One region of the Carboxydothermus ferrireducens DSM 11255 genome, then DNA from elsewhere that is predicted to be linked to it. Evidence: a T-box and tRNA genes for the amino acid it is inferred to sense, from the RefSeq annotation. Region 1 holds a T-box; the other holds one or more tRNA genes.
The links. A T-box is a leader RNA that pairs with one kind of tRNA and senses whether it is charged. The one in region 1 lies ahead of ileS (isoleucine--tRNA ligase), so its partner is inferred to be a tRNA-Ile.
Positions count from the first base shown of each region.

Region 2: it has a tRNA-Ile gene. The T-box ahead of ileS (isoleucine--tRNA ligase) is inferred to sense a tRNA for this amino acid. The anticodon was not compared.

Region 1 covers NZ_ATYG01000001.1:37,514-52,394, reverse strand. The annotation lists gene alaS (alanine--tRNA ligase) at 1-578, opposite strand, end outside; gene CARFE_RS0100290 (AI-2E family transporter) at 617-1,672, opposite strand; gene CARFE_RS16090 (hypothetical protein) at 1,681-1,848, opposite strand; gene CARFE_RS16360 (hypothetical protein) at 1,872-2,045, opposite strand; gene ileS (isoleucine--tRNA ligase) at 2,130-4,907, opposite strand; T-box leader at 4,990-5,211, opposite strand; gene CARFE_RS0100260 (metallophosphoesterase family protein) at 5,639-6,364, shown strand; gene CARFE_RS0100255 (RMD1 family protein) at 6,460-7,512, shown strand; gene CARFE_RS0100250 (hypothetical protein) at 7,534-7,959, shown strand; gene ptsP (phosphoenolpyruvate--protein phosphotransferase) at 8,085-9,821, opposite strand; gene CARFE_RS0100240 (HPr family phosphocarrier protein) at 9,821-10,090, opposite strand; gene CARFE_RS0100235 (PTS sugar transporter subunit IIA) at 10,112-10,564, opposite strand; gene CARFE_RS0100230 (PTS fructose transporter subunit IIC) at 10,643-12,007, opposite strand; gene pfkB (1-phosphofructokinase) at 12,037-12,975, opposite strand; gene CARFE_RS0100220 (DeoR/GlpR family DNA-binding transcription regulator) at 12,996-13,763, opposite strand; gene CARFE_RS0100210 (hypothetical protein) at 14,287-14,475, shown strand; gene CARFE_RS0100205 (DUF6036 family nucleotidyltransferase) at 14,447-14,881, shown strand, end outside.
Region 2 covers NZ_ATYG01000002.1:15,302-30,182, forward strand. The annotation lists gene CARFE_RS15415 (arginase family protein) at 1-484, opposite strand, end outside; gene mgsA (methylglyoxal synthase) at 498-860, opposite strand; gene CARFE_RS13870 (DMT family transporter) at 873-1,745, opposite strand; gene CARFE_RS16115 (hypothetical protein) at 1,840-1,995, opposite strand; gene CARFE_RS0101475 (YbjQ family protein) at 2,366-2,689, shown strand; RNA gene rnpB (RNase P RNA component class A) at 2,763-3,101, shown strand; gene CARFE_RS0101480 (C4-type zinc ribbon domain-containing protein) at 3,306-4,019, opposite strand; gene CARFE_RS0101485 (Nif3-like dinuclear metal center hexameric protein) at 4,024-5,130, opposite strand; gene CARFE_RS0101490 (tRNA (adenine(22)-N(1))-methyltransferase) at 5,109-5,807, opposite strand; tRNA gene CARFE_RS0101495 (tRNA-Val) at 5,933-6,008, opposite strand; tRNA gene CARFE_RS0101500 (tRNA-Glu) at 6,010-6,085, opposite strand; tRNA gene CARFE_RS0101505 (tRNA-Ile) at 6,121-6,195, opposite strand; gene rpoD (RNA polymerase sigma factor RpoD) at 6,291-7,403, opposite strand; gene dnaG (DNA primase) at 7,426-9,153, opposite strand; gene CARFE_RS0101520 (deoxyguanosinetriphosphate triphosphohydrolase) at 9,228-10,226, opposite strand; gene CARFE_RS0101525 (flavodoxin family protein) at 10,241-10,858, opposite strand; gene thpR (RNA 2',3'-cyclic phosphodiesterase) at 10,940-11,473, opposite strand; gene CARFE_RS0101535 (M48 family metalloprotease) at 11,928-13,106, shown strand; gene ppdK (pyruvate, phosphate dikinase) at 13,157-14,881, opposite strand, start outside.

The DNA.
Region 1 (14,881 bases):
AAGCGACCACAATCACACGCCACACCGCAGTCAGGGCTGCCACAACCCTTTTCTGGGCCCAGGTCAACATAAATTTCCGAACATGGTCCGCAGGGTCCTACTCCAATCTCCCAGAAGTTGGTATCTTTTCCAAGGCGGGTTATGCGCTCCGCCGGAACCCCCACCACATTGTGCCAGATATCAAAAGCCTCATCATCATCCAAATAAATCGTTATGTATAATTTATCTTTGGATATGCCCAAATGTTCGGTAACAAATTCCCAGGCCCAGGTAATCGCTTCTTTCTTAAAATAATCCCCAAAGGAAAAGTTACCAAGCATCTCAAAAAACGTATGGTGGCGGGCAGTCCGTCCTACCGACTCAATGTCGGGAGTCCTGAGACACTTCTGGCAAGTAGTAACTCTCCTTACCTCCGGTACCGCCGCTCCGGTAAAATAAGGCTTAAAAGGCACCATCCCTGCTGCCGTCCACAAAAGACTTGGGTCATTTGCAGGGATAAGGGAAGCACTGGGCAAAATCTTATGACCTTTGCTTTCGAAAAATTTCAAGAACTTTTCCCGGATTTCGCGCGCTAACACAAAATTTCCCCCATTCAAACGGTTTTAACTTTATCTAATTATACTTTACCAAAATTTTTACTGTCAACTTCAAGGCTATTCCCCCGCCAGCGAAAGAGAAAATATAAATTGCGAACAACTGCAGCAACCGGGACCGCTAAAATCATGCCCAAAACCCCTCCTAAATTAAAACCGCAAAGGAGTAAAAAAATAACGGTAAGGGGATGTAATCCAAGGCTATCTCCCAAAATTTTCGGGGCTAAGACGTTTCCTTCTATCTGTTGAATTAAAACTATTGCTAATAAAGTTTTTATAAATAAAACCTTTCCCTTCAAAAGAGCAAGAGCTAAAATGGGGATACTAGCTAAAATTGGTCCAAAATAAGGAACCAACTCCATAATTCCGGCTAATAGCCCCAGGAGAAAACTGTAAGGTATCTTCAATATATAAAGAATTAAACCGGTTAGTATACCCACCGTTAGGCAAATTAACAAATGGCCTTTGATAAAACGCCCAAAGACGTGGTCACAGACCTTAAGAAAAATAACCGCTTCATCCCGGAAATCAACGGGTAAATAACCCAGAATATTTTTTTTTAAATTATGGACATCTTTTAAAATATAATAGGCAAGAATCGGAGCTAAAAGAAAATCAAAAAGATGGGAAGATATTCCCCAGAGGGTAGCTAAAAGGCTCTTTAAAATCCCCGCTACGCTTTTTTCTAAAGAATCTATTTGGATTAGAAGGCTCTTTTTTATTTCCGGGGGAAGACTACCCCGGTCAATTCCCGCCTGCTGTCGATCCAAAAATTCCTGCACTTGATTCAAGTAACCCGGAAGAACAGCTATTAACTCATTGATTTGCTTTATAAAAGACGGTAGAAAAAATTTTGTAATAAGAAAAATCATTATAGCCAGCACCAGGTAAAGTAGAAATATACCAAAGCCCCGATTAATTTTTTTTCGTTCAAGCCATTCTACCGGCCAGTGCAAAAGATAAGCTAAAAATCCCGCTAAAATAAAAGGGAAAAAAACTGCCCTTATCCGATAAAAAAAGATAAGGGCAACAACAATCCCGGTTACTCTTAGAAAGAAATAAAGAAATTTTGGGAACACTCTCTCACCTATTTCCATAAATCGGTCAAATCATCATACAACCGCATTAATTTCTTACGGGCTTTAGTGCCTTCCCGCATAAGTTTCCGGCCCTCCCGCCGGTTGGCTACCGATGCCAGCAATGTCATACCCAAAAGGCTTCCGGCTAAAAGGCCACTCCAAAAATTCCGCCGCATAATGCTACCTCCCTTGCTCCCTTTTAGTACAGTTGCTGATTGTAAGGATCAAAGGCCATGAGGCTTCCATCCTCGCCCAATTCAAAAATCTGCACCCCTTCTTTATTTATCCGGTATTCAACACAACAATTCCAGCAAAAATACTGGTCGGTGCCCACCTTTCCGGTAGCCCGTCCACCACAAATCGGACAATTCATCGTATCCCCTCCGCACCGCGGTAATTTTATTGGTAGTATTACCGCAAAACAAAATTTTCATACCTATAGACAAAAAACCGCCCGCTACAGCGGACGGTTTTTTAACTCGTGCAGGACTCCAGCGCAGCGCGGACAGGTATCCGGAAATTCCGGATCCAATCCCACTTCAGGGGAATACATCCAGCAACGCTGGCACTTTTCTCCTAAAGCTTTTTTCACCACAACTTCTAAAGGTAATTCACCATTTTCTCCGGTAACTTCCTCGTTTTGAATATCAACCTGGGAAACAATGAAAATTTCCGGCCACACATTTACCTGCTCTACTAAAAAGTCGTAAAGTTCGCCCGAAGCTTTTAAAGTTACCCAGGCATCAAGACTGTGGCCTATTAACTTTTCCTGCCGGGCAATTTCTAAAGCTTTTAAGACTTTAGCCCGAACCTCTAAGATTTTATCCCAGGTCTCTTCTAAAGTTATATCCAGATATCTCTCTTCAACTTTCGGCATATCTAAAAGCTGCACCGATTCTTTTTTGTCTTTGGCCGGGAAATGGCGATAGGCTTCTTCGGTGGTAAAAGCCAAAATCGGTGTCAGTAGCCGTAAAAGGCTATCGAGGATTTCATACAGCACCGTCTGGGCTGAACGGCGTTTTTCGCTATCCGGCAGTTCAACATAAAGTCTGTCTTTAATAATATCTAAATAAATTGCACTCATATCGACCGTACAGAAGTTATGAACCGCATGGAATACTACGTGAAACTCATAATCCCGATAAGCTCTTACCACCCGGGCAATTAAGCGGTGGAGCTTGGCAAGGGCCCAGCGGTCAATTTCTAACAGCCGCTCATAAGGTACCCGGTGTTTTTCATGGTCGTAATCATAGAGGTTCCCCAGTAAGAACCGAATGGTATTTCTAATCTTCCGGTAGCCTTCGGCGGTCTGCTTTAAAATGTTATTGGAAATTGCTAAGTCGGAGCGATAATCTGCCGATGCCACCCAGAGCCGCAAAATATCCGCTCCCAGTTCTTTAATAACTTTCAGGGGATCTACCACATTGCCTAAAGACTTGGACATTTTCCTTCCCTTTTCGTCCACCAAAAAGCCATGGGTTAAAACCGCTTTATAAGGTGCCATCCCTCTGGTAGCAACGGCAGTAGAAAGGGAAGAGTTAAACCAGCCCCGGTGCTGGTCCGAACCCTCTAAATAAAGGTCAGCCGGCCAGCGCAAATCCGGCCAGTATTCCGGCTGCTCTAAAACCGCCGCATGGCTGGAACCGGAATCAAACCAGACGTCCATGATATCGGTTTCCTTACGGAATTTCACCCCTCCACAATGAGGACATCTAAAACCATCGGGGAGAATTTCCCCGGCCTCGTATTTCCACCAGGCATCGCTTCCCTCGACGCGGAATAAATCGGAAACCGCTTTGATGCTTTCATCGGTAATAATTTCCTTGCCGCAGGCTTCACAGTAAAAAATCGGTATCGGCACGCCCCAGGTTCTTTGCCGGGAAATACACCAATCATCCCGGTCGCGCACCATGTTGTAAATCCTATCTTTACCCCAGGCAGGGATCCATTCGACCTTTTCAATCTCTTTTAAAGCCTGTTCTCTAAAGCCGTCAATGGAGGCAAACCACTGCTCGGTAGCCCTAAAAATCACCGGGTTTTTACACCGCCAGCAGTGGGGATACGAATGCTTAATAAACGACATTGCCAGTAAATCCCCGGAAGCTTCTAAATCCTGGGTAATGGCTTTGTTGCCATCATCGATTTTCATCCCCGCATATTTCCCCGCCCCTTCGGTAAAAACTCCCTGGTGGTTTACCGGGGAAAGCACCGGAAGGTTATATTTTTTCCCAGTTTCGAAGTCTTCGGTACCATGGCCTGGCGCGGTATGGACAAGACCGGTACCGGATTCCAAAGTAACATAATCAGCTAATACCACCGGAGATTCCCGCTCGATAAACGGATGCCGGGTTACTACTCCCAACAGCTCTTCCCCTTTAAAACGGGCAACCACTTCTCCGGTGAGTTTTGTTGCCTCAAAAAATTGCTGAACTAACCCCTCGGCTACCACATAATCGCCTTTTTCGGTTTTAACCAAAACATAAGTAAATTCCGGGTGGACGGCAATGGCCACGTTAGCCGGAAGGGTCCAGGGAGTGGTAGTCCAGATGACCAGATAAGCATCTTCCGGCACTTTTCCCTTACCCTCTACCACCTTAAAGCGCACATAAATAGACGGTGATTTTTTCTCAGCATACTCGATTTCCGCTTCCGCTAAAGCGGTCTCACAAACCGGACACCAGTAGACCGGTTTTAAACCTTTATAAATATAACCTTTTTTCGCCATTTCCCCGAAAATTTCAATTTGCTTGGCTTCGTAGTGGGGCATGAGGGTAAGGTAGGGATTTTCCCAGTCTCCCCGTACCCCGAGGCGTTTAAACTGTTCCTTTTGGATCCGGGCATATCTTTCCGCATACTCCCGGCATTTAGCCCGAAACTCTAAGGGACTTATTTCCTTACGGTTAATCCCAAGATCTTTTATGGCCCGCTGTTCAATGGGAAGCCCGTGGGTATCCCAGCCCGGCACATACGGTGCATCATAACCATCCATACTTTTAAATTTCACAATCATATCTTTTAAGACTTTATTTAAAACATGGCCCATATGAATATCGCCATTGGCATAGGGAGGACCATCGTGCAGGATAAACTTCGGACGCCCTTCATTTTTTTGCTGTACCTTCCGGTAAAGGTCAATTTTTTGCCAGTAAGCCAAAATTTCCGGTTCCCGTTCCGGAAGATTTCCCCGCATTGGAAAATCGGTAACGGGAAGATTTAAGGTTTTTCCGTAGTCCATTTCCTCTATCCTCTCCTTTATGGCATAAATTTTATTATTAAGCGCTTGTAACCCAAATAAAAAATCCCTTAACCCAAAAAGGTTAAGGGACGGCTTTACACCGCGGTACCACCCAAATTACCGGAAAAATCCGGTCACTTCGTTAAAATAACGGCACAGGCGCCGGGCAAACCTACTGGGCTTTTCGCCTTTGGGTCGCCTCCTCCCGGGGGATTTTCGCCAAAGCCACGACCGCCGGGCTTCCACCCTCCCCGGCTCGCTTGGGGCCTTGAGCCTTGCTACTCGTCCCGTTCACAGGATTTTTCTAATTTAGTTAAACTCATATGATATTATATGGTCAAATATTAGATTCGTCAATAATGGACCCCTAAAAGAACTAATGGTAGTACCATCAAGTAAATTATCTTCTCCTTCTCTTACCAACACCAATAAATCTTCTGCCAGAAAAAGGAAAACCTGCCCCCTATTCCCATCCCTCGTTTTAATAAGATAATGTTTTTACCTAACGGATTTACAAAGCCCGGTTCTTCTTCGAGAGACCACTTTTCTTTTATTTTTTTCCAAAATTAAGGTCGTTTCTTCTTCTTCCATTACAAAAAATAATGCCTCAATCACGGTAAATTCCCCTTCGTTAAGAAAATTTAATTAACTAAATTTTAACTTAATTTTTTTTAAAATTAAAGTAGTCCTGGTATACTAAGAAAGTAGTCTAAAGAAACGAGGTGTAAGTTATGCTTTTAGCTTTTATCGGCGACATCCATGGTAACCTACCAGCTTTAAAAGAAGTCCTGGCCGATGCCGAAATGAATAAAGTGGAAAAAATCTACCACACCGGCGACCTTATCGGTTACGGCCCTTATCCCAACGAAGTTGTTGAACTTATCCGGGATAAAAATATTGAAGGAGTTCTTGGCAATTACGATGACGGTGCTGCCAATAACAAGCCAACCTGTGGTTGCGATTATAAAACGGCCAAGGAACACGAAATTGGGGCAAAATCTTTGGCATTTACCGCCAAAAGCCTGTTGCCGGAAAATAGAGAATATCTAAAAAATCTACCCAATACTATTAAGTTTGTCATTCACGGCAAAAACTTTCTCCTGTTTCACGGCTCTCCCGAGCGGTTAAACGAGTATTTAACACCGGATCTTTTCCCCGGGCGGTTTAATAAACTTATTGAAGATTACCCGGATATCGATGTTTTTGTTTTCGGGCACACCCATTATCCTTTTTATTTCCTCCACCGGGGACGGCATTTTTTAAACCCCGGCTCCCTCGGTAAACCCAAAACCAAAGACCCCCGGGCCGTTTACGCCCAGGTGGAAGTTACTTATGATAAACTTACGGTAAATTTTCGCCCTATTCCCTATCCGTATGATATAACCGCTGCTGCAATCAGAAAAAAAGGCCTACCCGAAGAACTGGCTCAGATTGTTTCAGGAAACATTCCTTTTTAAGTAAAAACCGATTTTCCCTTGAAAACCTCTCTTTTCTCTCGTTATTTCCCTTTTGCCCCAGTTTTGTTTATAATTAAAATTATGGGGTGGTTTTTTTGAATCAGATATTTTTATACCGTCTTTTTGATATTGCGGAAGAGATAAACCTTGCCAAAGCCGAAGAAATCCTGAGTGAAAAAAGGCCTTTTCGGTTAAAGCTTAAAAAAATTCCGCCCAAAGCCATTCACATAGAAGAACCACCATTAATCTTCGAATATTCTACCGGTTTTTATTTCTTTAATGGTAAAACTTTACATACAAAAATAGCGGGAAAAATTTTCGCCTGGGGTGTCTTAAGTTTAAACTTAAGTTTGGACCTTAAAGATTTAAACCATGATGAGTTTTTAGAACTGATGGTTTACTTAAACAATACCGAAGAATTTGACGGACTTTTTAAAAAAGAAGTGAAGTTTTTAAAAGACCTTTTAACTCCTGCTTTAATTAAACCTTCGCCAGAACTTTTTGAAGAAGATTTCCTGATTTTTTTTACAACCGAAAAACCAAATTACGATCCGGTTCCGCTTCTTTTAGGAGAAAAAGAACCTATATCCTCCACAACCCGGGCGGAAATTTTAAACAACCGCTTTTCCTATGCCGACACCGATATGACCATAATCACCTGGGATGCAGCCTTCGTCTATGACGCCAATGGCAATATGGATGTTATTGACCTTTTAGAGTTTGCCGTCTCTCAGCTCTTAGAGCTTCGTTACTATGATAGCTTACTAACAAAAGCAATTAACGAAATGTACCAGGATATCGACCAGGCCGAAGAAGAACGGGGCTACAAAAAGCTTGGTAAGTACCGGACAATAATGAAACGCCTGCTAAAAACCGTAGCCGATATCACCGAAATTACTGAGCGGGTGCAAAATGCTTTAAAAGTTACCGAAGATGTCTTTTACGCCCGGGTCTATTCCCAGGCTTTACGGATTTTCCGAACCAACATCTGGGCTGAGCAAATTCGTCATAAATTAAATGTCCTGGAGCGAAGCTACTCCATGCTGTCCGAAGAAGTGGTCACCAGCCGCTTTTTAGCGTTAGAGATTACCATTGTTTTACTGATACTTTTAGAATTTATTTTGGCGCTCTTACCTTATTTTAAGTAGTTTACCTGAGGAGGCCAAATCATGGAAAAATTCACTGACAAAATTCTTTGGGGATTAGCTGGTTTGATTGCAGCATTATATGTGACCGATAATGATTTTCTCTTTCTCGGCACGCCAAAAATTATCGCTCTCGCCAAAACCATTTTAATTACTTACCTGCCGAGCCTTATTCTTTTGACTCTCGTGGCAAGTTTACTGGTAAATCGCTTTAACCTTCATCCCCTTTTAGTCCTGCTTATGTACGGGGCCCCTTCCTTTTTAAGGTTAAACGGCTTTATCAGTCTTATAGTTGCTAAAATTTTACCTTTTGCCTTAAAAATTTCGCCCCTTTTAAAGCCAGAACTTGCAAAGCGGGCATTAGTTAAAGGGATTACCTTAGCTGCTGTAACGGCAGTCGGAATTGTCTGGTCGAATTACGATAAAAAAAGGAAAAAATCCCGCCGTTAAGAAGGATTCTTCGGCTACCAAAAATATCTCTAAAAAAAACTCCGCAGCATCCGCGGAGTTTTTTTATAATGATGTGCTGGATAAAGCCAGTCCACCTAACTTTCGATAAATTAATGTTTTAATTTTTATGCGATATTAGCTTTAGAGTATTCCAAAAGCTTTTCCCGAACTTCCTGGGTGGTAGGCAATTTTAATACTTCTTCCGCAAGCTTCTGGCAATCCCGAGCATCAAGCTTTCTTATAATTTGTTTTATTTTCCCGATTTTTCCTGCCTCCATACTGAGCTCTTTTAAACCTAAGCCCACTAAAAGGGGAGTCGCTAAAGGGTCTCCCGCCATACCACCACACATGCCAACCCATTTTTCTGCAGCTTTGGCAGCATCCGCCACCATTTTTATTAATCTTAAAACCGCCGGGTGAAAATGGTCGTAAAGAAAAGCCACTTTTTCATTCATTCGGTCCACCGCTAAACAATATTGCACTAAATCATTGGTCCCGATACTGAAAAAGTCCACTTCTTGCGCAAACGCCGGGGCTAAAAGTGCCGCTGAGGGGACTTCAATCATGATTCCGAGTTCTATTTTGTGATTAAAGCTAATATTTAAAGCTTTAAGTTCATCTTTAATCTCCTCGAAAATCATTTTTACTTTGCGAAATTCTTCAAGGCTTGAAATCATCGGTAGCATTACCTTAAGGTTTCCATAGGCACTGGCCCTTAAAATTGCCCGCAGCTGAATTTTTAAAAGCTCTTTTTGCTCAAGACCAATACGAATAGCCCGGTAACCTAAGAAAGGATTCCTTTCCTGGGGGAGGTTAAGATACGGTAAATCCTTATCACCCCCGATATCAAGGGTTCTTATTATCACAGGCTTATCCCCCATTACTTCGGCAACCTGCCGGTAGGCTTTAAATTGTTCTTCTTCCGAAGGCATTTCTTTTTTGCTCATAAACAAAAATTCTGTTCGGTACAAGCCAATGCTTTCTGCTCCTTGATTCAAAGCAAGGTCCGCTTCCTCAGGTGTCCCAATGTTTGCTGCTACCTCTACTCTTTTACCGTCACGGGTAATTGCCGGTAGTATAATTATTTCTTTAAGGCTTTGATTCCTTTCTTGTTCTATAGCTACCTTTTCCCGGTATTCTTCAAGAGTTTTTTCTTCAGGATTTATAATAACAAGTCCATTACTGCCATCTAAAATTATATAATCTCCATCTTTTAGTTCCAAAAATCCTTCACCTAAACCTAAAACTGCAGGAATTCCTAAAGAGCGCGCTAAAATAGCAGTATGAGAAGTTTTACCGCCAATTTTACCGATAATACCTAAAACAAATTTTTTATTTAACTGCACGGTTTCGGAAGGTGTTAAATCCTCTGCCGCTAAAATTATTTCCTCATTTATTTCAGTTAGTTGAAAAGGTTTTTCGCCGGTTAACTGAACCAAAAGTCTCCTTCCTACATCCCTTATGTCTTGAGCCCGCTCCCGCATATAATCGCTGTCCATGCCGGCAAAAATTTCAGCAAACTTTTCAACAACCTCTTGTACTGCGGCTTCGGCAGAATAATTTCTCTCTAAAATTAGTTTTTCAATTTCCGGGTAAAAGGCAGGGTCATCTAAAAAACTTTTTTGGCCTTTTAATATTCCTACTTTTTCTGTCCCCAAGGTTTTTTCCGTTTTAGCAATTAACTCTTCTAACTCCGAAACTACCCGTTCTTTTGCCGCTTTTAAACGCTCCCTTTCCGCTTTTATCTCCAGCTCCGTAATAAATTTCCGGGTTTTTTGAGCTGCAAAAGATTTATAAATTAATACCTTGCCCAAAGCTATACCTTCGGAAATACCAAGACCAGTTACTCTTTTCTCTCCCATTACTCCTCACCAAACTTTCTTTCTACTAACTCTACCAGAGCATTTACTGCTTCAACTTCATCAATTCCTTCGGCTTGAATAGTAATTTTTGCGCCAGGCTTTAGTCCTAAAGCCATAAGCCCTAAAATGCTTTTGCCATCTACGTTTGCGCCAGTATCGGTTTTTACCGAAATTTTTGCATCGTATTTTGCCGCCTTTTCGACAAAAAGCTGTGCCGGCCGCAGGTGGAATCCGGTTTTATTAGTTAAGATTACTTCTCTAGCAAACATAATTTCACCAGCCTCTGTTCTTTATAATTTACCTAAGATTTCTACCACTTGGCTAGCCGAAGACGCACTTAGAATCTCATTCCGAAATTTATCATCCATTAATTTACGAGCAAGCTCGCTTAAAATCTTTAAATGTTCATTCCCAGCCGACTCTTCGGGAACGGCAATCATAAATACCGCTTCTACCGGCTTACCGTCCAAAGACTGCCAGTCCACCGGCTTATCCAATCGGGCAAAAGCCAGCCCCACTTTTTGCACACCTTTAGATTTGCCGTGAGGAATGGCAAAACCAAAACCAATCCCTGTCGTACCGCTTTTTTCCCGGCTTAAAATAGCATCAAAATATTCCTTTTTATCAAAAACAAATCCTGCCTTATAAAGGCTTTCCACTAACTTATAAAGGCACTCCTCTTTATTAGAAACATTTAAGCCAATTAAAATTGTATCGTTGGTAATTAAATTTTGTAATTCCATTGTTATACCCCCTAAACCAAGCAAAAAATTACGGAATGGGACTTAGCCCACTCCTTATTATCCCTCAAAAGTTTAAACTTATTTGTTTTTCTTCAACAGGTTAACCATTAAGGCCGTAACGATAGTTCCTGCAGCAATTGCCACTACGTACATCCCTAAATTTCCTACTGCGTTGGGTATCGGGAGCACAAAAATTCCACCGTGAGGCGCCCGCAAGGTTACGTGAAACGCCATGGAAAGAGCAGCAGCAATAGCCGAGCCAGTCATGATGGAGGGAATTATGCGTAAAGGGTCGGCCGCCGCAAAAGGTATCGCTCCTTCGGTGATAAAAGATATGCCCAAAATTGCCGCCGCTTTACCCGCTTCCCGTTCTTCCTCGGTATATTTCTGGGGAGCCAGGACCGTTGCCAGCCACAGCCCCAAAGGAGGCGTCATACCTGCCGCCATCACTGCCGCCATGGGCTCGTAAATATTGCTGCCCAGTAAGCCTACGGCAAAGGTGTAAGCGGCCTTATTTACCGGCCCACCCATATCAAAAGCCATCATTGCTCCTAAAATCAGTCCCAGCAAAATGGCGTTTCCGGAGCTTAAACCCTTAAGCCAGGTAGTTAAAGCATCCATAATACCCTTAACCGGAGTACCAATTACATAAATCAGCAAAAGGCCCACGGCCAAAGAAGAGAAAAGAGGAATAATCAGCACAGGCTTTAAACCTTCCAAATTTTTTGGCAATTTAACATAATCTTTTAATCCTTTAGCAATATAACCCGCCAGAAATCCTGCTACAATTCCCCCCAGAAAACCTGCCCCTATTTTAGAAGCCAACATACCGCCAATTAATCCTGGAGCCAGACCTGGCTTTTCGGCAATGGAATAAGCAATAAAACCTGCTAAAATCGGCACCATCAAGGCAAACGCCGCGCCGCCACCGATATCCATAAGTGCGGCCGCCAGAGTACCTTTTTGTTCAAAAGCTTTAATACCAAAGACAAAGGAAAGAGCTATTGTCAAGCCTCCGGCTACCACCAGGGGAATCATATAGGAAACGCCGGTCATCAGGTGTTTATAAACCCCTGTACGTTGATTACTTTTTTCTTCTTTAACCTGTTGCACTTGATTAATAAAATCAGAAGCTGTAGCCTTTTTGTTTAAGGCTTCATCCAGTAAGGCTCCCGGGTTTTTAATCGCTTCCCCCACAGAAACCTTAATAACCGGTTTGCCGGCAAACCGGGACTCATTTACCTCGGTATCCGCCGCAATAATAATAGCCTGAGCTTCGGCAATCTCCTTAGCCGTTAGCTCATTTTCCACTCCGACCGCACCCCGGGTTTCAACCTTGAGCTCTATACCCTTTTCCTGGGCAGCCTTTTTTAAAGCTTCAGCCGCCAGATAGGTGTGAGCAATCCCTGTAGGGCATGCGGTTACCGCCAGGATTTTTTTCATAATTACTCCTCCTTTTTGGTTTTAATACTCTATAACCTCTCAACGTGCACCAGCGAAAGCTTTTCTAGTACCTCCGCCAAAGTACACGCCTGGGTTCCAGATTTAGCCGCCGCAACTGTTCCCGCCGTGGTAGCCAGGCGGGCTATTTCAATTAATGGTTTTCCCTGCAAGAGGGCAAAAACTATTGCCGCTACCATTGTATCTCCCGCACCTACAGTACTAAGTGGTGTCACGGGAAAGGGAGTGACTTTAAATCCTTCCTGGTTACTTAAGAAAATTGCCCCATCTTTTCCTAGCGAAATGACCACCAGCGCTATTCCTTCTTTAAGCAGGATTTTCCCCGCATCAACAATTTTTTCAGTGGTGTCAAGGGTCTGGCCCATTAATTCCTGAAGTTCTAAAAGATTGGGCTTTACCCCAAAAGGCTTACCGGCAATTCCTTCTCTTAACGCATCCCCATTGGCATCTAAAAAGGTCTTTATTCCAAATTTACGGGCGTTTTCAATGTAGTCCTTATAAATAGCCGGAGAAACGCCCGCCGGCAAACTTCCGCTTAAAACTAAAAAGGAAGCCTCCTTTAAACGGGATAATAGCAATTCCGTAAACTCATAAAGCTTTTTTTCCTCGACCCAAAAGCCCGGTTCATTTATTTCGGTTGTAGTTGTTGATGCCATATCTACAATTTTTAAATTAGTTCGGGTTTCACCGGGAACATTTATAAAATAAGTTTTGATTCCTTCCCCTTCAAGCTTACTTTGAATAAATCTACCCTGGTGGCCGGCAATTAAGCCAAAGGCTGCTACTTCTGTACCAAAGTTATTTAATACCCTCGCCACATTAATACCTTTGCCTCCCGGATCAACCCGCAAGCCTTGTACCCGATTTACCCCACCTACTATAAGTTTTTCCACGGTTACTGTTTTGTCAACGGCAGGATTTAAGGTTACTGTAAAAACTAATTTGTTCATCTTTTTAGCCTCCAAGACTTTTATACCTCAGCAATTGTTACTTGTACCCCAAGCTTTCCTAAATCCATAGCGAAATTCTTATTGATACCGGAATCGGTTATAAAGTGATTTAAATCAGTAATTTTGGCAAAGCGAGCAAAAGTAACTTTTCCCGCTTTACTGTGGTCGGCCAGTAAAAAGACCTCTTTGGCCGCTTTAATCATTTTTCTTTTCACCGCCGCTTCCGCAAGAGTTGGCGTGGTTAATCCTTCTTTTAAATCAATACCGTTGGTGGCGATAAAAGCTTTATCAACCCTAATCTGTTCTAAACTCTCCTCAGCAATCGGGCCCACTAAAGCCAGGGTTTCCCGCCTTAAAATCCCGCCCGTTAAATGCACTTCAATTCCCGAGGTTAGCTGCAGTTCCTGGGCAATTATTAGCGAATTAGTTACCACCGTAAGACGAGCAAAATTTTTCAACCTTTGAGCCAGCTGAAAAACCGTTGTACCGGAATCGAGAATAATGGTATCTCCTTCTTCAATAAATTCCAGAGCTTTTTGGGCAATAGCCTCTTTTTCCTGTTTGAACTTATCTTCCTTTTCCCGAAAGGTCAGCTCAAAATTTACCCCATGAAGAGCCATTGCTCCGCCGTGGGTGCGGTTTATAAGCCTTGCTTTCTCCAGTTCTTTTAAGTCCCGGCGAATGGTAGCTTCGGAAACCGCAAGATACTGGCTTAATTCCTGAACCGAAGCTCGAGTATTTTTCTGGATGTATTCAAGTATTTTTAGTTTTCGTTCTTCGCCAAACAAAACAGTCCCCCCAAAGCTTTTGTTTATATTTGATTATTTTGTGATTATTTTTGATTGTATTTGTTTGTTTTTGATTATATTACGAAATTTGAACCCTGTCAAGTATATTTTCAGAAAAATGAAGCAAAAAAATTCCTGATTTTGACCGAGTTTTTGTTTACCTTATTTGGTTATTTTGTTAATAATCAATTAAAAATTTTGCTTTGCAAAATAAAAAATGAGCCAGGTCAGCAAGCGCCAACAAGAAACAGTCCCTTTTTTTAAGTCCCGGCTTTTTCGTTTAAGACCCGGACCTTATAGTCGGTAAGCTTAAGCTCCGAAAGATTGGGGTATATTTCTAAAAGTTTTTAAGACTAAACGGCTTTATAGGGGTAATTGTGTCAAAAATTTTGGTCGTTATTTTAATGTAATCCTTAGCCGCCGGAAGGCTGGTAGAAACTTACCACGGCTACCAAAAATATCTGTAAAAACCCCATATTTACATTATCTGGTATTTTAGCTATAATTACTTCAGGGGGTTACTATGAAATCCAATTTCCAAGCTCAGCTAGAATTCATTTTTGCAAAAATAAAAAACGATTCTCGACCATTATCGCCGACGGCAAATCTCTCCTTTAAAGAAAAGTTATTAATTATTGAAAAAATTAACGAAACGATTTTGACCTTGAAAAAGGGTGAAATAGGTGATTCAAAGTTTAAAGAAAATAACTAACATCTTTGAAAAAGAAAAGATTCGTTATTGCCTAATCGGGGGATTGGCCGTTTCTTTTTATGCTGAACCAAGAAGCACTTTTGATATTGACATCTTAGCCCTTTGGCCCGAACCCCGGGAAATTTTTTTTGATATCCTTGAAAGAAATTCAATAAAATTTAACTATATAAAATCATCTTTAGCAGATCCCGTAGGAGACATAATTAAAGCTGTAATTGATAATGTGATTATTGACATAATTATGGCACGCTTCCCTCATGAAATCGATTTTGTAAATAATGCTATAGAAGTAACCATTGAGGAAAAAGAAAAATTTAAAATAATTAGTCTTTATGATTTAATTGCTCAAAAACTTTTAGCTGGAGGACCTAAAGATTTATTTGATGTAGCAATGCTTTTAAAATAT
Region 2 (14,881 bases), on a different contig from region 1:
CTTTTTTAATTTTCTTCTTCTGAGTTTGGGGAAGAAAAAGGATAATTTTTTCTCTAACCGAGGTAGGCGGAGCGCTTTTTAAACCCGAAATTTCTGTAACTCCTACTACTATTATTTGCACAACCTTTTTTAACTCAGCAACATTTAAAAGCCAGGAACCGCAAGAAATATATCCGGGAAAAGTAGGGAGTAAATCTGGATGGTTGTCAAAAACCACTACCGCTACTTCCTGAATCGGAACTCTTTTAATTAAGTAATAGGCAAGGTGGTGAAATTCCCCCAGGCCGCAAAAATTCACGCCATAAACGGTATTGCTAAGTTTTTGACAGACCGCCTGGTAATTTTCGAGACTTGTCACAATTTTTAAGTTACTTTCCGGGGGTAAACTGATAATTTTGGGTTTGAATTTTAGTAAAAGGTTTTCCTGGAGCGTAACGCTTCCGTCCAGGTCAATAACCCCTACATCTTTAAAAATCAAACCCATTACCATCCCTCTTTTAATTTAAGGCTCGTAAAAACAATTCGGCACTGCTCCAGTTGGTGGCAATTGGCACATTATGAACGTCACATACCCGTAAAAGAGCTGTTATATCCGGCTCATGAGGTTGAGCCGTTAAGGGATCGCGAAAGAAAATTACCAGTTTAATCTCTCCCGCCGCTACCATAGCTCCAATTTGTTGATCTCCCCCAAGGGGCCCGGACAAAAAACGGTGGACCGTCAGCCCCGTATTTTCCGAAATAATTTTCCCTGTTGTTCCGGTGGCAAAAAGTTCATGGCGGGCAAAAAACTCCCGGTGGGTTTTTACAAAAGCAAGAAGATCATCTTTTTTATCGTCGTGGGCTATTAAAGCAACTTTCATCAAAATCCTCCTTTAACTTCTGGTAATTTTATAAATGGCAAACAAAATTAAAACAGCACCAAGGGTGGAAAGTGGCGTTAACTTTTCCCCTAAAACAAGATAAGCCACTATTACCGCTACCACCGGTTCAACCAGACTTACCACACTCATGGTAGTGGAGTTTAAATACTTCAGGCTTTCAAAATACAATAAAAAGGGAATAACGGTTGCAAAAATAATTACATACGATATTCCAAAAACATCTCTCAAGGTAAAAACCTGGTGCATTAAAGCTTTGTTTGGGGGAATTAAAAGCCACCAAAAAACTGCTCCAAAAAGCCAGCCGTATGCCAATACCGTTATAGGACTAAAGCGGTTTAAAACTTTTTTACCGTAAATAATATAAAAGCTTTGGGATAAAGCCGATAGCAAACCCGAAAGTAAACCCATAAAAGGTAGTCTTATCTCACCATTCTGGGTTACTATCAGAAAACTTCCTAAGAGCGACATACCAATAGCGGTAAGTTTGCTTCCGGTAATTTCTTCTGCTTTAAAAAAGATACCGTAAAGGGCTACAAATACCGGTGACAGATACTGTAAAAAGACCGCTGTTGCTACATTAGTCAAGCTTATGGTATAAAAATACGTCATTTGCACCAGCGATAAGCCAAAAATTCCTAAGATAAGTAAGGAGACTATATCATCTCTACTAATTTTCACATTGATTTTTAAAATAAAAAGCAAAATAAACAGCAAAAGAGCGCTTACGGTAAGTCTTATCTGTACCAAAACCACCGGATCTAAATTGTTAATCAATAAGTAGCGGGTAACGGTACCGTTTATACCCCACAAAGAAGTAGCCAAAATCGCCAAAACCAATCCCTTTATTCGTTCGTTATCCCCCACTCCCAAAACCTCCGTTTTTAGAATTAATTATACCATTTCTTTATTTAAAAAAAATAATAAAAAAAGGTGGCTTTTCGGCCACCGGTGGAGGGATTTAAAGAACAGCCCCGCTTTTTGCTTGTCTTTTTTCTCCACAAGCTCTTATTTGTTTTTTAAAAACTTTTAAAACCCTTTCTTTAGATTTCCGACATACCCTGCTTGTTTGCTGCCCTTTTTCTGCCAGCATCAAAAGCTCAATATTTGCTTCCATATATGCCTTAACCGCTACCCATCGTTATCTTAAATTAGAGCTTCCTGTTCTTTTAAAACCTTAGCTTATACCGCCTAAGTTCCCTTGCAAGAACTAAAGCGGGAGCTGTTTTTTAAATTCAGGGACATTTATCGGGAGGAGGGGATTGGGAGTGGGGAGGGGGGGACCTCTTTTTGTCCTCCCGACTTGTCCTTTCGTTTTCATAATAATTGATAATTGTTACTGATATATTAAGACAATGTTAAGAAATGGTTACAAATAATGAGTTTTTTCGACATTACTCGACACACTAATAAGGTAACTTATTTTCCCTATTATTACAGCATAATTTTTGTTAAAATAAAAAAAAATACCCGGGAGGTGTCCTTTAATGCTTTTAGCTACAAGCGGAAGATTGGATGGTTTTAAAGTTACAAAATATCTGGGTATTGTAACCGGAGAAGCAATCATGGGAACAAACTTTATCCGGGATTTACTTGCATCCATTAGCGATATTATTGGCGGTCGGTCGGGGGCTTATGAGCAACAGCTGGAAGAAGCAAGAAATATAGTTTTAAATGAGATGAGTGAGAGAGCCAAACGACTTGGAGCAAACGCCGTTATTGGAATAAGCTTAGACTATGAAAGTGTTGGGCAGTCAATGCTCATGGTAGTTGCAACGGGAACTGCCGTTTATATCGAACCCGAAATTTAAGATACCATTATTTGTTGCTTGCAGAGGTAACAGGAGAAAATTATAATTATTTAATGACAAAACTGAATAAAAGCGAGTAAGCCGGATGACCGCGGGGAGAAATCCCTGAGGAAAGTCCGAGCTCCATAGGGCAGGATGCCGGGTAACGCCCGGTGGAGGCGACTCCAAGGAAAGTGCCACAGAAACAAACCGCCGGCGCTACGCGCCGGTAAGGGTGGAAAGGTGAGGTAAGAGCTCACCAGCGGGCAGGTAACTGTCCGGCTAGGCAAACCCCATCCGGAGCAAGACCAAATAGGGGGACGATAGAGTGGCCCGCTCTGTCCCCGGGTTGGTCGCTTAAGGCCTCTGGTGACAGAGGTCTCAGATAGATGGTCATCCTCGACAGAACTCGGCTTACAGGCTTACTCGCTTGAAAAAAAGGCTATAAGCCCTATTCAAAAGGGCTTATAGCCTTAAAATTTGAAGGATAAATAGAGAGGAAGTTACCTTCATTATAAAGTAATATCTCCGTAAATTGCAATAATAATAAAAAATTTTTATGACCTCAAATCCATAAAAACCCTGATATTTCTTAATTTTTTCGTCGTTTTTTGTTTTATTTATCTGTTAGTTTTCATTATTCGGGATAATATAACAAACGTTTACAATTTGGGCAAATACTTCCTTCTCCCTGCCCGAGCTTTAATTTTTTGGTGAGTTCAAAGGGTAAACTCATAAAACACCCATAACACGTTTCTTTCTCTACCACCGCTACCGGATTTAAATACTTCTCTTTTAACTCCTTATATTTTGCATAATAGGGATTTTCTTTAAGTTTTTCTTGCTCCCGCGCTAACTTTTGCCGAAGAGCCTCTAAATTCCTTTGATATTCTTCTTCTGCAAACTTTATCTCTTCTTGCCATTTCAAAAGCCGTTCTTTACCCCTGGTGAGTTTATCTTTAAGTTTTTTCAATTCTTCTTTTAATTCTTCTTCCCGGTCAATAATTTCCAGTAACCGCTCTTCTTTATCGGATTTCTCGTTTTTTAATAATTCAAGCTTAAACTGATACTGTTCAATTTGCTTTAAATTTGTACCTTCCCGGTAAAGCTTTTGCTCAAACTCATTTATTTTGTCAGTCAATTCCAGTAATTCCTCTTCTAATTTCTTGATTTCTTCTTCCGTTTTTGCTAACTCGTCTTTAATTTCATAAAATATTTTTCGGGTGCTTTCCCAGGTTTTCCGGGCCATATTAAAACTTTCCCGATTAACCAATATCCGCTCATCATTTGCTAATTTCCGCTCTTCTTCTTCTAAAAGCATAAACTTATATAATTCGCTAATATACTGCAAAATATTACCCCCTGCTGCTTTTAAAAAATTTAAATACCGGCTCCCCCATCTCCACAACAATACTTAAGCCTTCAATTTTTCTTAAAAGGGGAAGCAAAAGTTCAGTAAATATTCTTTCCGTTTCCCAGTGCCCGGCATCGATAAAATTTAAACCGGCTTCTATCATTGAAACCGCTTCGTGGTATTTTATATCCCCGCTTAGAAAAATATCCGCCCCCGCAAACTTAGCTTTTGGCCAATAACTACCGCCGGCTCCCGTTACCACCGCCACTTTTTTCGGAACCGAATTTAAATCACCCCCGTATCTTAAATTTTCTATCCCTAATTTCTCCGCCACTAAAGCTAAAAAATCTTTAAAGCTTTTTTTACCGGTTAACCCGATTCTTCCCATTCCTCCCAGATAATTTTTGTTCTCCAAAGGATAGATATCGTACGCCACCTCTTCATAGGGATGGACTTTTAACATAGCCTTTACCACTTTTGCTAAAAGTCTTTCCGGAACAATTGTTTCGATCTTAACTTCTTCTACCCTTTCCAGCTTTCCCACCGCACCGATATACGGATTTGTACCTTCAAGGGGTAAAAAAGTCCCAATACCCCGGGTGTTAAAAGTACAGTGAGAATAATTGCCGATAAAACCCGCTCCTGCAGCTCCCATCGCTTCTCTAACCGTCTCCCAGTGGGATTCCGGAACAAAAACGGAAAGTTTATAAAGTTTCTCAAAAATTTCCTCCCCCAGGGGCTTAACTTCCTGAAGTTCTAAAAGCTCTGCTAAATAATCGTTTATTCCCCCGAAAGCCACATCTAAATTGGTGTGAATGGCATACACCGAAATTTGCTTTTCCAGAAGTTTTAACAGGGGCAGAGCTTCCTTTCGCTCAAAAGTCAGGGACTTAAGCGGTTTAAGAAAGAGGGGATGGTGGGTAATTATTAAATCAACCTTTTCGTTTAAAGCAAAATCAACGGTAGCTGCGGTGATATCCAAAGCCAGTAAGACCTTATGTACTTCCTTTTCAAAATAAATCTGCCAGCCGGGATTATCCCACTCCATTGCCAATTTCCGTGGAAATTTTTCTTCAATAACCGCCGCTATTTCCTGCGGATGGGCCAACTTTTTAACACCTCCTCAAGATAATTTAAAATCTCACTAATTTCCCTAACCTTTTCTAAATCTTTCACTTGCGCCTTTTGTAAATTAATCAGGATTTTCCGGTATTTTTCTTTTTGCCCTGCTAAATATTTTTTCGTAAGTTCATCCCTACTCTTAAGCAAGACCGGTCCTAAGCCAATTTCAACGTTATCTAAATTCTCCATTTTACCGGCCTCAGCAACAATAACTTCGTAAAGTCTGCTTTTTTCTTCCACCAGTTCCTCGGCAATAATTCGGTAACCTCTTGACACCAGTTTTAAGCGTAAAGCATAACTATCCGTCATCGGTTGCAGGATAAGGCGAACTTCCCGGGCAATTTCCGGTCGACCTTCGATAATCCGCGCAATAGTATTCCCACCCATACCCGCAATTACCACACTTTTAACTTCCCCCGGTTTTAAAGGAGATAACCCGTCTCCCTGTCTTAACTCAATTTTTTCCAAAAGCCCGTATTCTTTAACTTCGCTCTGAGCGTGATTCAGGGGCATTTCATTTAAATCGGTAGCAATTACTTTTGGACAGATATTGTGGATTACTAAATAAATTGGTAGTTTTGCATGGTCCGTACCAATATCCGCTGCAGGTTCACCGGTAATTACGTGTTTTGCTAACGCTTTTAATCTTTCCGTTAACTCCATTTTTCCTCCTGAGTAACTTTTTAAATATGTTTAATTATATTTTCAATAATTATACAGCATCTTCCTCAAAAAAGGTAGTAAAAACAAAAAACCCCAAACCTTACAGGTTTGAGGTTTATATTCCATGGTGGGCGGTGACAGGATCGAACTGCCGACCCCCTGCTTGTAAGGCAGGTGCTCTCCCAGCTGAGCTAACCGCCCCTGGTGACCCCACCGGGATTCGAACCCGGGTTACCGCCTTGAAAGGGCGGTGTCTTAGGCCTCTTGACCATGGGGCCACATACTCTTAACTTCGAGCCTTCCGGCCTTAACATGGTGGGCCCACCAGGATTTGAACCTGGGACCTACCGGTTATGAGCCGGCAGCTCTACCGCTGAGCTATGGGCCCGAATTTCATTTGTTACCGCGACATGATTTATTATATGAGATATTTTTAATTTGGTCAAGAAGTTTTTTAAAAGATTTTTGTGGTATTTTTTACTTCTATTCCAGAAAATCTTTCAGCTTTTTACTCCGGCTTGGATGGCGAAGTTTTCGTAAAGCCTTGGCTTCAATTTGGCGAATCCGCTCCCGGGTAACACCAAAGATCTGCCCGACCTCTTCTAAGGTCCGGGCACGACCGTCATCCAGGCCAAAGCGAAGTCTTAGGACCTTTTGCTCCCTTTCGGTTAAAGTTTTTAAAACCTCATCTAACTGTTCCCGCAGTAAAGTGTAAGAAGCTTCTTCTACGGGAGCTTTGGCATCGGGATCTTCGACAAAATCTCCGAGGTGAGAATCTTCTTCCTCTCCAATCGGTGTTTCCAAAGACACCGGTTCCTGGGCAATTTTCATAATCTCCCTTACTTTATCCTCAGAAATACCCATTTCCTTGGCTATTTCTTCCGGGGTAGGTTCCCGCCCAAGTTCCTGGAGAAGATTTCTCGAAACGCGAATTAATTTGTTTATCGTTTCCACCATGTGTACCGGAATTCTAATGGTCCGGGCCTGGTCAGCTATAGCCCGGGTTATGGCCTGTCTTATCCACCAGGTAGCATACGTGGAAAACTTGTAACCTTTACGATAATCAAACTTTTCCACCGCTTTTAATAAACCAAGATTGCCTTCCTGAATTAAATCCAAAAACAACATGCCCCTGCCCACATACCGTTTGGCAATGCTTACCACAAGGCGCAAGTTGGCTTCGGCAAGTTTCCTTTTAGCTTCTTCATCGCCTTCTTCCTTCCTTTTGGCAAGCTCTATTTCTTCTTCCGGCGTTAGCAAGGGAACGCGGCCGATTTCTTTTAAATACATCCGGACCGGATCATCGATAGCAATCCCTTCCGGAATGGTTAAATCTAAATCGACCTCGTCAATGTCGGAAGGCTTAAAATCAACGTCGTCATCTAAGCTATTAATAGAATCAAGCTCCAACTCCGGTATTTCCGGTACCACTTCTATTCCCTGGTTGGCCAAGTATTCGTACAGTTCATCGATTTGTTCCGAATTTATATCGACGTTTTGTAAGCTGTCAAGTAAATCATTATAGGTTAAAACGCCGCGCTTTTTACCTTTTTCAACAATTTCCATAAGCTTTTCATTTTGCATTATTTCCTTCATGCCGCATTCCCCCCTTTCTTCGTTAGTTTTTTTGGGTAAGTTCCTGCAGTTTGTTTAATAATAACTGGAGTTTTTCCCAGTTTCCTTCTTTTTCCGCTAAAGATATTTCCAATGTTAACCTTTGAACTTGCTGCTTTTTATAATGTTCTTCAAGATAGCGAACATACCCTTCATAAAGGGTCTTCGGATCCCCTTCCGGGCAGTTAATCCTTAAATAGGTCATGTAACTATATAATGGATCTTCCCGGTCAGGGAACTTATTTTCCTTTAGGTAATTAAAGACTTCCTGGTTTTTTCCCTGAAACTCATAGAAAAAAAAGTCATTTAAAAATTCTTTTTGATACTCAGGATATTCTAATAACAAACCCAATAACTCACTTTCAACTTTTAAAAGGCCATAATTTTTGTGTTCATTAGTTATATTTTCTCCAAAACTTGAATTATTTAAAGATTTTTCTTCATTTTTATAAATCTCTCGGCGAATTTCGTCCACTAATGCCCCTTCGCTCATTTTAAGCTTGCTGGCAATGCCGCCTATTCTTTCGGCAAACAAAGCCGGAGTTTTTTCGTACTCTAAAACCAGATAAGGGATAAGCTTTTTTAACAGCGCCCTTTGTTCGTTAAGATTTAAAGCGCTCTTTTCTTTAAGCTCTAATTCTAATAAAAATTCCGCAGGAGTTTTGGCTTTTTCTATTTCTTCTAAAAAAGCAGTTGCACCCCGATTTTTAATAAGCTCATCGGGATCTTTAAATTCTCCAAGACGAATGATTTTAATGCTTAAATCAGCCCTGGCCCGAACCAGCATTTCCAGTGCTCTATAGGCTGCTTTTTCTCCCGCCTGGTCGCTATCGTAAGCTAAGATTATTTCCTCAATATAACCGTAGTTTTTTAAAAAATTTAAATGTTCTTCGGTAAATGCCGTACCCAAACACGCAATAGCATTTTTAACTCCTGCCTGATGTAAAGAAATCACGTCAAAATATCCTTCAACTAAAATGGCCTGTCTTTTTTCCCTGATTGTGGTTCGGGCTTGTTTAAAACCGTAAAAAAGCTTACCCTTGTCAAAAATCACCGATTGGGGTGAATTAAAATACTTGGGCTTTTCCTCGCCCAGGGCTCTTCCCCCAAAACCTACCACCCGGCCCTCCCGGTCGAATATGGGAAAGATAAGCCTTCCAGCAAAACGGTCGGAAAAAGTCCCGCTATAACTTTTTGTCACAATTCCTATTTTAACCAGTTCCCCCGGATTATAACCTTTACTGCTTAAAAAAGCCGGCAAAGCTTTGGCGGATGGAGCAAAGCCTAACATAAAATCTTTAACCGTTTCCTCGGTAATACCCCTGCTTTGCAGGTAATCCCGGGCTTTCCCGGCAGCTTCGGTTTTTAAAATTTCATGGTAAAATTTTGCCGCTAAAAGTAACATTCGGTACAGATGTTCGTTTTTATTATACGCTTTTCCCGTTTCCGGAAGTTCAATGTTATATTTTTTCGCCAAATAAAAGACGGCTTCTTTAAAATTCAACCTTTCTTTTTCCATGATAAAACTAAAAATATCGCCGCCTTTTTGGCAACCAAAGCAGTAATACAGGTTTTTTTCCGGTGAAACCGAAAAGGAAGGGGTTTTTTCATTATGAAAGGGACATAATCCTACATAGTTCCTTCCCGACTTTTTCAGCCTGGTATATTCGCTTACTAAATCAACTAAATCGACCCGGTTCCTAATTTTTTCTACAACCTCTTGAAAGGACACGGTTTTCACCGCTCTCTTAATAATAGTTATTCTCTTTTTTTTCGCTTTTTCCTGCTGCTTCGACAAATAAGTTTTTAGGTTAAAGGATGAGGTATAAACAATTCTTTATATACTTTTAAGGCAAAACGGTCGGTCATCCCGGCAATATAGTCCGCTACAGCCCTTTCGGGTCCTTCGTTTTTAACGATATTTTGAAATTCCTCGGGTAATTGATATACATTTTCTAAATAATGTTCATAAAGCATTTTTATAAGAAATTTGGCTTTTTTCTCTTCTTTTTTCGGTTCGCTTCCAATATAAACCGTTCTAAACAAAAAATTTCTAAGTTCTAACATCGCCCATTCCACATCTTGACTCATCGTAATTTGCGGCTTATCCAAGCTATTTTTAATTACGTCAGTTACCATGGTGTTAATCCGGTCCCGGTGGCGAAAGCCAAGAATTTTTAAGCAGTCCCGTGGCAGTTCTTCTTCCCTTAAAACCCCCGCCCGGATGGCGTCATCAATATCGTGATTGATATAAGCAATCCGGTCGGCAAGCCGTACGATTTGTCCTTCCAGGGTTTCCGGCGGCTCCTCACTCCAGGTGTGCTTTAAGATCCCTTCCCGAACTTCCCAGGTTAAATTAAGTCCTTCTCCCTTTTCCAAAACATCCACTACCCGTAAGCTCTGGGCATTATGTTTGAAACCTCCGGGTAACAAACTGTTCAGCTGGTCTTCCCCGGCATGGCCAAAAGGAGTATGACCCAGGTCATGGCCAAAAGCTATAGCTTCCGTTAAATCCTCGTTTAAAAACAAAGCCCGGGCAATGGTCCTGGCTATCTGGGCCACCTCCAAAGTATGGGTAAGGCGAGTCCGGTAGTGGTCCCCTTCCGGGGCAATAAACACCTGGGTTTTATGTTTTAACCGCCGAAAGGCCTTGGAATGGACAATCCGGTCCCGGTCCCGCTGATAGGCGGTACGGATCGGACATTCCTCTTCGGGTTTAAGTCTACCCCTGGTAAAACGGCTCTTGGCCGCATAGGGAGATAATTCTCTAAGCTCCCGCTCCTCAATGGTCTCCCGGATTAACATAAATTATCGCTCCGTTAAAATAAAGTAACCTCCCGCTTTTCCCTTAAACTTTCGGTAGCCTTAGCTACCTCCAACACCCTTTTTACTAATATCTCAAGCCTTTTAACACCGTTTTGCTCCTCTTCGGCCGGACGGGTAAAGCACGCCCCCTGGTGTCCGGCATCGGCGGTAAACAAACCATCGCCTACAACGGTCATACCTTGAACCAGCATCATGTCGTGAAGGGTAGATATAGTGGTCTCCTGGCCTCCGAAGCGCGAACCACCAACGGTGGCCGCCGCTCCCACTACATTAACAAGAAGTTTTCTGTCCCTAAGTCTTCGGGTTTTATCCCAAAAAGCTTTTAATTGCGCCGATACAGTGCCGAAGTAAACCGGTGAGAGCATGATTATCGCATCGGCGGAACCAAGCTGAAGATAGGCAGCTTCTAATTCCGTTCCCTTGTAGCAAACCCCCGAACAAGGTGCCGAGCAATGGATGCAGTAAGGGATTTTTTGCCGGCGCATAATTTCATCAACATTGATAATTACAGTTTCTGCATTATACTCACTGGCAAGATTTTTTATTACCCCGGCAAGATAAGTACAGTTGCCATTTTTATTAGGACTTCCATTTAAAACCACAACTTTCATTCCGACTCCTCCTTTATACCTTCCTATAAATACGATTTCTAACGCTCTTTTTCCTTCATAAAATTTAATTTTAACAAATTCTTAAGCATTTTGTAATATTTCGTAGCTTTTTATTTTTTCGTAAATCGGACCTTCAGGGGTTAAAACGCTTTTTATTAAGTAAAAATTTTTAAAAGAAAATTCTTTCGGGTTAAACTCTGGTAAAGCTAAATCTTTTATTTCCCCTTTTACCCTGCCTATGGTTAAATGGGGCACAAACGGCTTTTCGTCAAAAGAAATATTATTTTCTTTTAAATTTTGACGTAAATTCTCGGCTATAGTTAAAAGCCCGGGACTTTCGATTTTTAAAAATAAAACTTTAGGCTTTTTTAAATTGGGAAAAGCCCCAAAATCTAATACTTTGATTAGTGATTCTTTGACTTGAGGTACGCTCTTTGCCGCCCGGTCAATTTGCAAAAGCTCCTTTTCCTCTTTTTCCCCCAAAAAAGCTAAAGTTAAGTGGTAGTTCTCTTTTGCTACCCACTTAACCCCGTTGTATTTAAATAAAGGTGTAATATCCTGATAAATTTCTTCTTTTAATTCCTCGGGAAAATCCACTGCAAAAAATAAACGCATCTTTATCCCCCACAAATATTAAAAATTAGGTATATTTAATATTAGCTAAAAAAGAAAAAAATCCTTTTTTCTCCTTAAGAAAAGAAAAATCCTGCCAATGCAGGAAAAATTAATTCTCAAAAATGCTTTGGCGTTTTTAGTAAAACCTATTTAGCTTAATTTTCTTTTCACCAGTTTGATAATTGCAAACACAAACGTTTAATAATATAAAGTACTTCTTTTTTAATGGGATTCCAGCAACTCACCTTTTTCAATGCTTGTTTTAGCTTGAAAAATACTGTAAACGCTTCTCTGGCCTATTTACAGTAAAAAAACAAATTCTTCTTGACAAAAAAATGTACCATTAAATTAAAATGTAAACGATGTAATGATTTATGCTAATTTTAAAAAATTTTCAGCTTTTTCTTTCCGTATTCTTTAACTATTACCAACACTTGTGAAAGGGTGAAAAGTTTTGATCTTATATGCGGAAATCGCGACCTGGGTCGTAAGTGCTGCACTTTTTACTTTTTGGTTGTCTTTTGCTTTAGCCGGTAGTTTAGCTGAAGCTACCGATGGCTATGTCCAGGGTCTTTGGGCTAAAAGCTTAGTTACTATTTTGGGCGGTTTAGCAGTAAACCTGGTAGGAATGGGACTTCCCAAAATAAAGGCAACTAAAATCTATTCTGCAAAGGTTTTAATTGATAAATACCCTCTTACCACTTGGCAATGTCTGTTGACTTTATTTAACGGAGCAAGATCAAAAAAAGTTATCAGAAATATCGCTTATTTACCGGGTTTAAAACAAGTTTCCAAAACCGCTGATGGTTCAACTTTAATCCTCGAAGACGCCGAACCCCCAAATAAGAAAATATTCATAATCACCCTGTTGGTCCTTTTTATTGGTATCTTTGCTTTATTTACAACACCCCTTTTAGTATCCCTTATTTTTCGTAATGTTAAAAAGTTACTAATACCTTACTTACCTTTAGAAGTCATCAAAGACCTTTTTAAGTATTTTAGTTGGCTTATCATTGGCAAAATGATATTACCCTATATAGGAACTTCAAAAAAATATTCATTTATTACCGTTCGCTTTTTTTCCAAACCACTAAAAAAGGCCCATGGATTTCCCGTTTTTGTAAGCCCCCTGGTATCCTTCTTAAGTTCTAAAGGAGAAATCCTTGGCCTTGCCGACCCCCAAGGCCGCATCTTTATCGATTCCGAATACGTAAAAAATGATAACTACCGGGAATATTTAATTGCCCATGAAGCCGGTCATCTTTTAGACCACAAATTTAAAATAATTGGGATGATTATTTCGCCGGTGCTCGTACCCTGGGGATTACTTATTCTGTTTACTTTAAGTAGTTACTACCAGGCCATGGGATATACAGCAATTGGGAAATTTTTAAATACAGCCGGTTTAGTGCTTATTTTCTTATTAATATTTTTCTGGGTAAAATATGACGAGCTTGGAGAGTTTAGAGCCGATGATTACGCCATAAAATTAATTGGCTTAACCGCCACGGAAAAAGCTTTAGAAGAATTAGCCATGGCTTTTAAAACTACCCCTGAGGCTTTATACGGAAAATCATCCTTTGATGTAAGATTAGAGAGGATTAGAACTAAAAAGTTCCAAAACATTAAATAAGGGGCTACCCATTTATTTTTTGGTGGTAGCCCCTTTATTTTTAAATTTCCTTATTTAGTTCCAACTATTTCTCCTTCCGCCACCGCAGCCTGAGCTGCAGCCAGGCGAGCAATCGGTACCCGGTAAGGTGAACAGCTTACAAAGTCAAGACCAATCTGGTGGCAGAACTCAACGGAACTGGGTTCGCCGCCATGCTCACCGCAAATACCGACCAGTAAATCCGGACGGGTTTTCCGTCCACCTTCGACGGCAATTTTCATTAATTTCCCAACACCTTTGCGGTCCAAGACGATAAAGGGATTTTCCTTTAAAATCTTCATATCTAAGTAGTGATTTAAAAACTTCCCTTCGGCGTCGTCCCGGCTAAAACCAAGGGTAGTCTGGGTTAAGTCGTTAGTACCAAAGCTAAAGAATTCGGCAACTTCAGCCAGTTCATCGGCCAGCAGCGCTGCCCTTGGCAACTCAATCATGGTGCCGGAGGTGTAGTGGAAGGTAACCCCTTCCCTTTCCATTACCTCCCGGGCAATGGCATCAATTCGTTCTTTAAAGAATTTCATTTCGTTAACATCAATGGTTAAGGGGATTTCCACCTCGGGATATACTTTATACCCTTCTTTGGTTAAGCGAGCAGCTGCATTAAAGATGGCCCGAATCTGCATTTCGTAAACTTCCGGATAAGTAATCCCCAAACGGCAGCCCCGGTGTCCGAGCATCGGGTTAAATTCGTGTAAAGATTTTACTTTCTTTAAAAGAGCTTCTTTTTCGGCAAGTAATTCTGGATTATCTCCCCGCACCCTGAGCTCGGTAGTTTCCACCAACAGTTCTTCTAAACTTGGCAAAAATTCATGAAGGGGCGGGTCCAGGAGCCGGATACATACCGGATAGCCTTCCATAGCTTTTAAAATACCGTAGAAATCCTCTTCCTGCATGGGAAGAAGGTGAGATAGAGCCTCTTCCCGCTCTTCTTTGGTTTCGGCTAAAATCATTCTTTGTACGTGAGGCAGCCGCTCGGGTCCCATAAACATATGTTCCGTCCGGCAAAGGCCGATACCTTTGGCTCCAAATTCCCGGGCTTTCTGGGCGTCTTCCGGGGTATCGGCATTGGCCCGAACCTCAAGCCGCTTTAACTCATCGGCCCATTCCAAAAGCTTAACAAATTCCGGAGATAGTTCTGGATCTTTCATCGGGACAGTTCCGAGAATTACCCGTCCGGTAGAACCGTCAATGGATAAGTAGTCTCCTTCTTTTACGGTAATATTGTCTACGGTAAACAATTTTTTCTCATAATCAATTTTGATGGCTTCACAACCGCAAACACACGGCTTACCCATGCCCCGGGCAACCACCGCCGCATGGCTGGTCATACCACCCCGGCTGGTTAAAACTCCCTGGGCGGCCACAATGCCGTGAATATCATCGGGAGTGGTTTCGGTCCGCACCAGTAAAACCTTTTTCCCTTCTTTGCCCAGTTTCTCCGCTTCATCGGCATCAAAAACTACAATCCCCGAGGCAGCCCCGGGAGAAGCGGGTAACCCCTTGGCAATTACCTCCACCTTGGCCGAAGGATCAATTTGCCGGTGAAGAAGCTGGTCTAATTGTCCCGGCTCCACCATTAAAATCGCTTCTTTTTTGGTAATTAACCCTTCTTCGACCATGTCATGGGCAATCTTAACTGCAGCCTGGGCCGTCCGCTTGCCGTTTCTGGTTTGCAGGATATAAAGTTTACCTCGCTCAATGGTAAATTCAATGTCCTGCATGTTTTTGTAGTGACTTTC